Regions from separate parts of the Butyrivibrio sp. TB genome, predicted to be linked through region 2. Evidence: predicted binding sites of a transcription regulator. Region 2 holds the regulator's gene; the other holds the start of a gene.
The links. The regulator NrdR, encoded in region 2, represses ribonucleotide reductase genes. The targets are predictions, from matches to a motif close to CACAANATNTTGTG.
Positions count from the first base shown of each region.

Region 1: a site for NrdR is predicted at 1,597-1,610, ahead of nrdD (anaerobic ribonucleoside-triphosphate reductase). Genes of this name have one in related genera too.

Region 1 is NZ_FOER01000018.1:65,561-69,988, reverse strand. Features, by position in the region: gene BMX21_RS12595 (SH3 domain-containing protein) at 1-247, shown strand, start outside; gene murI (glutamate racemase) at 663-1,484, shown strand; gene nrdD (anaerobic ribonucleoside-triphosphate reductase) at 1,818-4,043, shown strand; gene nrdG (anaerobic ribonucleoside-triphosphate reductase activating protein) at 4,352-4,428, shown strand, end outside.
Region 2 is NZ_FOER01000003.1:108,556-112,983, reverse strand. Features, by position in the region: gene BMX21_RS02875 (cell division protein FtsQ/DivIB) at 1-34, shown strand, start outside; gene ftsZ (cell division protein FtsZ) at 166-1,467, shown strand; gene nrdR (transcriptional regulator NrdR) at 1,560-2,030, shown strand; gene BMX21_RS02860 (ABC transporter substrate-binding protein) at 2,161-3,747, shown strand; gene BMX21_RS02855 (ABC transporter permease) at 3,819-4,428, shown strand, end outside.

The DNA of each region.
Region 1 (4,428 bases), on a different contig from region 2:
AGTAGCAGAGGAGTCTCAGGGGCAGTCTGAAACTAATACACAGGAGACTGTATCCGGAACAACCGTATATACTACCAATGGACTTAATCTTAGAACGTCCCCTGAGAAGACTGATACCAACAAGGCTATGTCAGTACAGGCCGGAACAGAGCTTACACTTGTAGGTGAAGAGAATGGCTGGGCCAAGGTTTACTACGAGGGCCAGTACTACTATTGTTCCAAGGATTATCTGTCAGAGACTAAGTAACTAAAGATTTGTGCTTGGATATACCGGCATCCCAAAAGCCTTTACAGGGGCGGGATGTATGTACAAGTGGGAAGTTTTTAATAATGTCAGAAAAATATTACACAGTAAGATACACAAAGAAAAAGGACAGAATCGTCAAAACTACAATAATAAATTAATCTTAACGTAAAACCGTTTTCTGGTGTATTTTGGAATATGCCCATATGCGCGGCTTTTTGAGTGCTTTTTGGTTAGGATTAATCAGAATAACATTTCAGCACTTTTATACATTGTCACTGATTGTGGAATAGAATATTATTAATGAGGACAGAAACGGAGGCAGCAGTTACTGCCTCTATTTCTATGCCAGAAGGCTTTAAATACAAGCATTTGTGACATTTCAAGCATGATTTCGCAGGCAAAGAAGAGTGATCGTATGAAGATAGGAATTTTTGATTCGGGTTTTGGAGGCCTTTCGGTATTACACGAGGCATACCATAGACTTGGCGCAACTGAATATCTTTTTTATGCAGATCTTGATCATGTTCCTTATGGTCTTAAGACTTCGGACCAGATCAAAGATTATGCAAGGCACATCACAAGATTCCTTATAGATAAGGGAGCAGATGCTATTGTCATAGCTTGTAATACTGCAACTGCCGTAGCTGTAGAGGATCTTAGAAGAGAGTTTTCTCTTCCTATTCTTGGTATGGAACCTGCTGTAAAACCTGCAGTGGAGGAGACTTCTTCCAAAAAGCGTATTCTTGTTATCGCTACTCCTGTGACTATAAGGGAGAAGAAGCTTTCACATCTTCTTGAGAGAGTTGATGAGGATCACAGAGTAGATCTTCTGGCTATGCCGCACCTTGTAACATTTGCAGAAAATGAGCAGTTTGAAGGTCCTGAAGTAGACGAGTATATCCACGAACAGTTTGCTTCTTTTGACTTGTCCAAATATCAGGCTCTTGTACTTGGGTGCACACATTTCAATTATTTCAAGCCTTCTTACAAGAAGGTTTTTGGTGACGATATCCATCTTATAGATGGTAATGTCGGTACTATAAGACATCTGGCCGATGTATGCGGCCTTGAATATAATGCCAGAGAGGCAGCCAGAGTTTCATTTTCAGATACGGATAGTATGCTTCATGATATAGAAACACAATATTTTGTGTCCGGTAATCCGATAACTGAAAAAAATCTACTAAATCATGTACTTCGCATGCATAATAGGCTGGAAGCGGTAAGAGACCTGTAAGGCAGATGCTTTTTATACATCAATCGTCTTAATTTTGTGCAATATTACACGGAATAAAGTTTCTCTAACCACTTGAAAATGCCCACATTTTGTATTAACATTTATGTGTAAACACAATATATAGTAATTAAGTATCAATTCACGATAGTTTTACTTATATATTTTCCAAAATTTTTCAAGTACAATTTATTTTTCCAAATAAATAAAATCTTAGATCTATGGTCTAAGTGATTATATCAGCATGAAGTGATCAGGCGGGTGTTTTGGAACCGTGATAGGGACTGGTTTGTCTTTTTTGCTGTGCATTAATAAAAAGGGACTAGGAGGGGCTCCATGAAAATCATTAAAAGAAGTGGCGAAGAGGTTATATTTGATGGTGGCAAGATAATTGCGGCTATTAAGAAGGCTAATCTCACTGTCACTGAGGATAAGCGTCTTTCTGATGAGGATATCATCCGCATTGAGAAAGAGGTTGAAGCTAAGTGCAATAATCTGACACGTGCAGCTAACGTTGAAGAGATCCAGGATCTTGTAGAGAACGCACTTATGGATGCCGGCAGCAATGATGTTGCACGTAAATACATAACATATCGTTATCAGCATGCTCTTATGCGTAAGTCCAATACAACTGATGATAAGATCATGTCACTTATCGAGTGCAATAACGAAGAGGTTAAGCAGGAGAATTCCAACAAGAATCCTACTGTTAACAGTGTTCAGCGTGACTATATGGCAGGCGAAGTAAGCCGCGATATCACAAGGCGTTTCCTTCTTCCTCCTGAAGTAGTCAAGGCTCATGAAGAGGGTATCATCCATTTCCATGATTCAGATTATTTTGCACAGCACATGCACAACTGCTGTCTGGTCAATCTTGAAGACATGTTGCAGAATGGTACCGTTATCTCTGAAACTCTTATCGAGCCTCCAAAGAGCTTCTCAACTGCATGTAATATCGCAACTCAGGCTATAGCCCAGATCGCAAGCTCCCAGTACGGTGGACAGTCGATCACACTTTCACATCTCGTGCCCTTCGTAGATGTAAGCCGTCAGAAATTCCGCAAGCAGGTTCGTATGGAACTTGAGCAGGCCGGTATTGAGGCTACAGACGAGAAGATTGACGAGATCGCTGAGATGCGTGTTCGTAAGGAGATCAAGGACGGTGTTCAGGAGATCCAGTATCAGGTTATCACTCTGATGACAACCAATGGTCAGGCTCCATTCATCACAGTATTCATGTATCTTGATGAGGTTCCGGAAGGACAGCTTCGTGACGACCTTGCAGCAGTTATCGAAGAGATGCTCAAACAGCGTATACAGGGAGTTAAGAACGAGAAGGGTGTTTATATCACTCCGGCTTTCCCTAAGCTTATATATGTTCTTGACGAAGATAATATAACTCCTGATTCCAAATACTGGCACATCACACAGCTTGCAGCCAAGTGCACAGCTAAGCGTATGGTACCTGATTATATATCCGCCAAGAAGATGCGTGAGTACAAAAACGGCGATGTATATCCTTGCATGGGATGCAGATCTTTCCTTACACCTGATACAGAGGGTCTTGGAGTAAATGGTGCCCACAAGTATTACGGACGTTTCAACCAGGGCGTTGTTACTTTAAATCTTGTTGATGTAGCCTGCTCTTCAGGCCGGGATGAGGATAAGTTCTGGAAGCTGATGGAAGAAAGAACTCAGCTGTGCTATGAAGCTCTTATGTGCAGACATAAAAGGCTCCTTGGAACTCCAAGTGATGTAGCTCCTATCCTCTGGCAGTTCGGCGCACTTGCAAGACTTAAAAAAGGCGAGACAATAGACAAGCTTCTTTTTGGTAACTACTCAACAATAAGCCTTGGCTATGCCGGTCTATATGAATGTACCAAGTTCATGAAGGGTGTATCTCATACAGATGCAGATGGCAAGGAGTTCGCGCTTAAGGTTATGCAGTTCCTCAATGATAAGTGCGCTAAGTGGAAAGAAGAGACCAATATCTCATTCTCACTTTATGGAACACCACTTGAATCAACAACTTATAAGTTTGCAAAGTGCCTCCAGAAGAGATTTGGAATGATCCCCGGAGTTACAGACAAGAACTATATTACCAACAGTTATCACGTACATGTAGCTGAGAAGATAGACGCCTTCTCTAAGCTCAAGTTCGAGTCAGAGTTCCAGGCATTATCACCCGGTGGAGCTATCAGCTATGTAGAAGTTCCTAATATGATGGATAACATCGATGCGGTTCTTTCTATCATGCAGTATATATACGAGAACATCATGTATGCAGAACTTAATACCAAGTCAGACTACTGTCAGTGCTGCGGTTATACCGGAGAGATCCAGATCGTCAATGACGAGGATGGTAAGCTTGTATGGGAGTGCCCTAACTGCGGCAACCGTAATCAGGACAAGATGAATGTTGCAAGACGTACCTGCGGCTACATCGGAACTCAGTACTGGAATCAGGGACGTACTCAGGAGATCAAGGAAAGAGTTCTGCATGTATCCAATGAAACATTAGTACCTGAAACAAAAGAGGCAGAAGAAACAGTTAACGTATAATAAGATCTTTGCAAAGATCTAAAAACTCTTTTTAAAAAAGAATACCCAAAACTGTGAATAAGTTATGATATTCACAGGTCAAAGGATTATTATCTCGTAACGAGTTGCGGTATACTCGGTATGGAAATAGTGGTATGGGGAGCATGAGGCCGGATTTAAGATCCGGCCTCATGTGCGTTAACAATAAAACTACGCGTAGCGTGAAGTTGAGTTTGAAAGTGTTCCACTTTCAAAACTAAATTGGTGCCTTTAGCTTCGCCAATTTGAACCATTAGTCACTCGCTTTGCTCGCGACATGAGGTTAAAATATGAACTACGGACAGATTATAAAAAATGATGTTGCCAATGGTATTGGATGCAGGACATCACTCTTTGTATCAGGATG
Region 2 (4,428 bases):
TACTGATTCAGTCAGATTTGAGGAAGCGACGTAGGTGGGAAAATGAAGTATTTTCTAGCTGTTAAATTACTGATAATATTAAAAAGATAGTTGCGAAATCCCCTAAAAAATCGTATGATATATAAATGGTAGGGTTTTAAAACTGGACGTGAAGGAGGAGTTGTTTTGCTGGAAATCAAGTCGAATGAGGCTGAAGCTGCGTGCAAAATCATCGTAGTCGGAGTTGGTGGTGCAGGCAACAATGCTGTTAATAGAATGGTTGACGAGAACGTTACCGGTGTCGAGTTTATCGGCATGAATACAGATAAGCAGGCTCTTCAATTATGTAAGGCACCAAAACTTCTGCAGATCGGAGAGAAGCTCACTAAAGGATTGGGAGCTGGTGCTAAACCTGAAGTTGGAGAGAAGGCTGCAGAAGAGAGCGTGGAGGATATCAACAGTGCTATCAAGGGCGCTGATATGGTATTCGTTACATGCGGAATGGGAGGCGGAACCGGAACAGGTGCTGCTCCTATAGTTGCTAAGGCAGCTAAAGATATGGGAATTCTTACGGTTGGTATTGTTACAAAGCCTTTCAGCTTTGAAGCACGTACCAGAATGCAGAATGCCCTTATGGGAATTGAAAATCTTAAGAATAACGTAGATACTCTTATTGTTATCCCGAATGATAAATTATTACAGATAGTAGACCGTCGTACATCTATGCCCGATGCTCTTAAGAAGGCTGACGAAGTCCTTCAGCAGGCTGTTCAGGGTATTACCGATCTTATCAATGTACCTGGTCTTATCAACCTTGACTTTGCTGACGTACAGACAGCTATGAAGGGCAAGGGTATCGCACATATCGGTATTGGTACAGGAACAGGCGATCACAAGGCTGCAGATGCTGTTAAGCTTGCTGTTGAAAGTCCTCTTCTTGATACTACTATTTCCGGTGCATCTGATGTTATCATCAATGTATCCGGTGATATCGGTCTTGCTGATGCATCTGATGCTGCAAGTTATGTTCAGGAACTTGCCGGTGAGAGAGCCAATATCATCTTTGGTGCTGTATATGATCAGTCTCAGTCTGATACATGCAACATCACAGTTATTGCTACAGGAATTGAAGATCGTGCTCAGACTATGAATATATCCAAAGCCGCTCCTGCAGAGAATAGACAGGCTGCTAATCAGGCATCTGTTCAGATGCAGGGTGCTGCGAGTGTGACTCCTAGACCACAGGTTTCACAGCCATTTGTAAGACCAATGCAGCCTGCATCTATACCTCAGCCAAGGCCTTTTGTTAATCCTCAGGCTATGGCACCTCAGGTACAGCCTGCTGTACAGCAGCCTACACCTGTTGAGCCTTCGGTTGAAGCAGAGGCACCTACAACATCAAGAACTTTTTTCCGCAGTGATAGCAGTGTAAGGTCTACTGTAGAACCTAAGTCGCTTAAAATTCCTGAGTTTTTACAGAAGAAATAAATATCAGCGAATCAGTTAACAATTTAAACGCTTCAGGTGCCTGCATCTGAAGCGTTTTTCGAAATTAATATCATCAAAGGGAGGACACTGTTATGAAATGCCCGTTTTGCGGTAAAGACGAAACCAGAGTAATCGATTCCCGTCCGGCTGACGACAACACATCTATAAGACGTAGACGTATTTGTGACTCCTGTGGCAAGCGTTTTACAACTTATGAAAAGGTTGAAACGATTCCAATTATCATTATTAAAAAAGACAATAACAGAGAACCATATGACAGATCTAAGATAGAAGCAGGTATTCTGAGGGCTTGTCATAAAAGACCTGTCAGTGCGGAGCAGATCACAAAGCTTGTGGACAGCGTAGAAGCAGAGATCTTCAACATGGAGAAGCGTGAGATCAAAAGCCGTGAGATTGGTGAACTTGTTATGAACAAGATGAAAGATCTTGAGCCTGTAGCTTATGTCAGATTTGCATCTGTATATCGTGAGTTCAAGGATATCAACACATTCATGGATGAGCTTAAGGATGTAATGAACAAAGAGGCCCCCGGTAAGGCTTGATAAACCTTGTATACATCTGTATAGATAAGCTTTATTGGTATTACAATGGCAACAAGATTGAGTTTAGGATTAGCACTAATACTATGATCAAAAGTATTAGTGAAGATATATGATTAAAAGGAGTGATATTATGAAAAAGAAAGTTTGGTCAGGTAACATGCTGCGAAGGGGAGTTGCAGCTGTTTGCACACTGACAATGGCAGCTGCTATGCTTGCAGGTTGCGCCAAGAAGGATGATGAGACAGGATCACAGAATGCTCAGGAATCACAGAATGCTCAGGAGGGCACGCAGGAGACCAGCAGCGTTGATTCTGATGAAGTGTTCACTGTAGGTATTCCTCAGGATCTTGACAGCCTTGATCCCCACATAGCACAGTCAGCAGGAACCAGAGAAGTACTGTTCAATATCTTTGAAGGCCTTGTTAAGCCTGATGAGAATGGTAATCTTAATCCTGCGATCGCATCAGGATATGATGTATCAGATGATGCAACAGAATATACATTTACAATCAGAGACAATGTCCTGTTTCATAATGGACAGACTCTTACTGCAGATGATGTAGTAGCATCACTACAGCGTTACAAGGATACAGGTGCTTCTGTATTCGAAATAGTTGATTCTATCGAGAAGGTTGATGATACTCATGTTAAGGTTACACTTACTAAGGCTAATTCTGAGTTCATCAGTTATTGTACAGTTGCTATCATGCCTGCAGACTGTGAAGATGTTGAGAACAATCCTATCGGAACAGGCCCTTACAAGTTCGTATCCCGTACAGCTCTTGAGAATCTTGTAGTTGAGAAGTTCGATGATTACTGGGATACTGACAATGCTGCGCATATCAAAAACGTAGAATTCAAGGTAGAAGCTAACCCTGACAATATTGTTACTGATCTTGAAGGCGGATCTATTGATATGTACGCTCGTATCACAAGTGATCAGGCAGATCAGCTTTTAGATGCATTCGATATCTATGAAGGTGAGATGAACCTGGTACAGGCACTCTATGTCAACAATGCTGTAGCACCTTTTGATAATGAGCTTGTACGTCAGGCTCTGTGCTATGCTATAGATCCTCAGGAGATCATGGACTTTGTATCAGGCGGCGCCGGTGTTGAGATAGGCTCTGCTATGTTCCCTTCCTTTGGAAAATATTTTGACGAGTCATTAAATGATACTTATAATCAGGATATAGACAAGGCCAAAGAGCTCCTTGCACAGGCAGGCTATCCTGATGGATTCACATTCACTATTAAGGTTCCTTCTAATTACACACCTCACATTGATACTGCAGAGGTAGTAGTAGAACAGCTCGAAGCTATAGGCGTAACAGCCAATATCAAGAAGGTAGAGTGGAATACTTGGCTTGAAGAAGTATATAATAACAAAGATTATGAAGCTACAATAGTTGGCTTTGATGCTTCTACTTTGAATGCTTCTGCACTTTTATACCGTTATACTTCAGATGCACACAACAATATGTTCAATTATGCCAATGCTGATTATGACAAGGCTTTTGCTGCAGCACAGGCAACAGTTGATGATGATGAGCAGGTCAAGTATTATAAAGAGTGTGAAAAGATTCTTTCCGAGACAGCGGCTGCTATTTACATTCAGGATCTTCCTGAGTTTGTAGCTCTTAGCAGTAAGTATACAGGTTATACTTTCTATCCGCTTTATGTACAGGATATAGCCAAGATAAAGCTTGCGGAATAATCTGAAAAATCCGACATTTAAAAGGGTCTGACTTTTTGGAAGTCGGGCCCTTTTTTAAGGAGAATCAACAAGTGAAATACATATTAAAGAAGGCCGGGATGATGATCCTTACTCTTTTTGTAGTATCCATTCTGGTGTTCCTTGCTTTTAACTTAATACCCGGAGATCCTGCAACGAGGATTTTGGGAACGGAGGCTACGCAGAATCAGCTTGCAATGTTAAGACAGGAGATGGGACTTAATGATCCTATATACGTAAGATATTTTAGGTGGGTCACTGGTTTCATTCAGGGAGATCTTGGTACCTCCTATTCATATGGATCAGTATCTGCGCTTATCATGGATAAGATACCGATTACAATATGGCTTGCGGTTATGGCATTTTTGCTCATGTTCTTTATATCAATTCCTCTGGGGATATTTACTGCAAGGCATGAGGGTAGTGTTATAGACAAGTTTGTGGTGGTGATGGATCAGATCATTATGGCTATACCGCCTTTTTTCTCAGGTATAATACTTACTCTTATATTCGGACTGTCATTAAAGCTCTTCGTACCGGGCGGCTTTATATCCTACAAGAAAGATTTCTGGGGGTTTATTGGATATCTGGTATTCCCTGCTATTGCAATAGCTCTCCCAAAGATCACTATGTGTGTCAAGCTCTTAAGAGGAAGCGTGATAG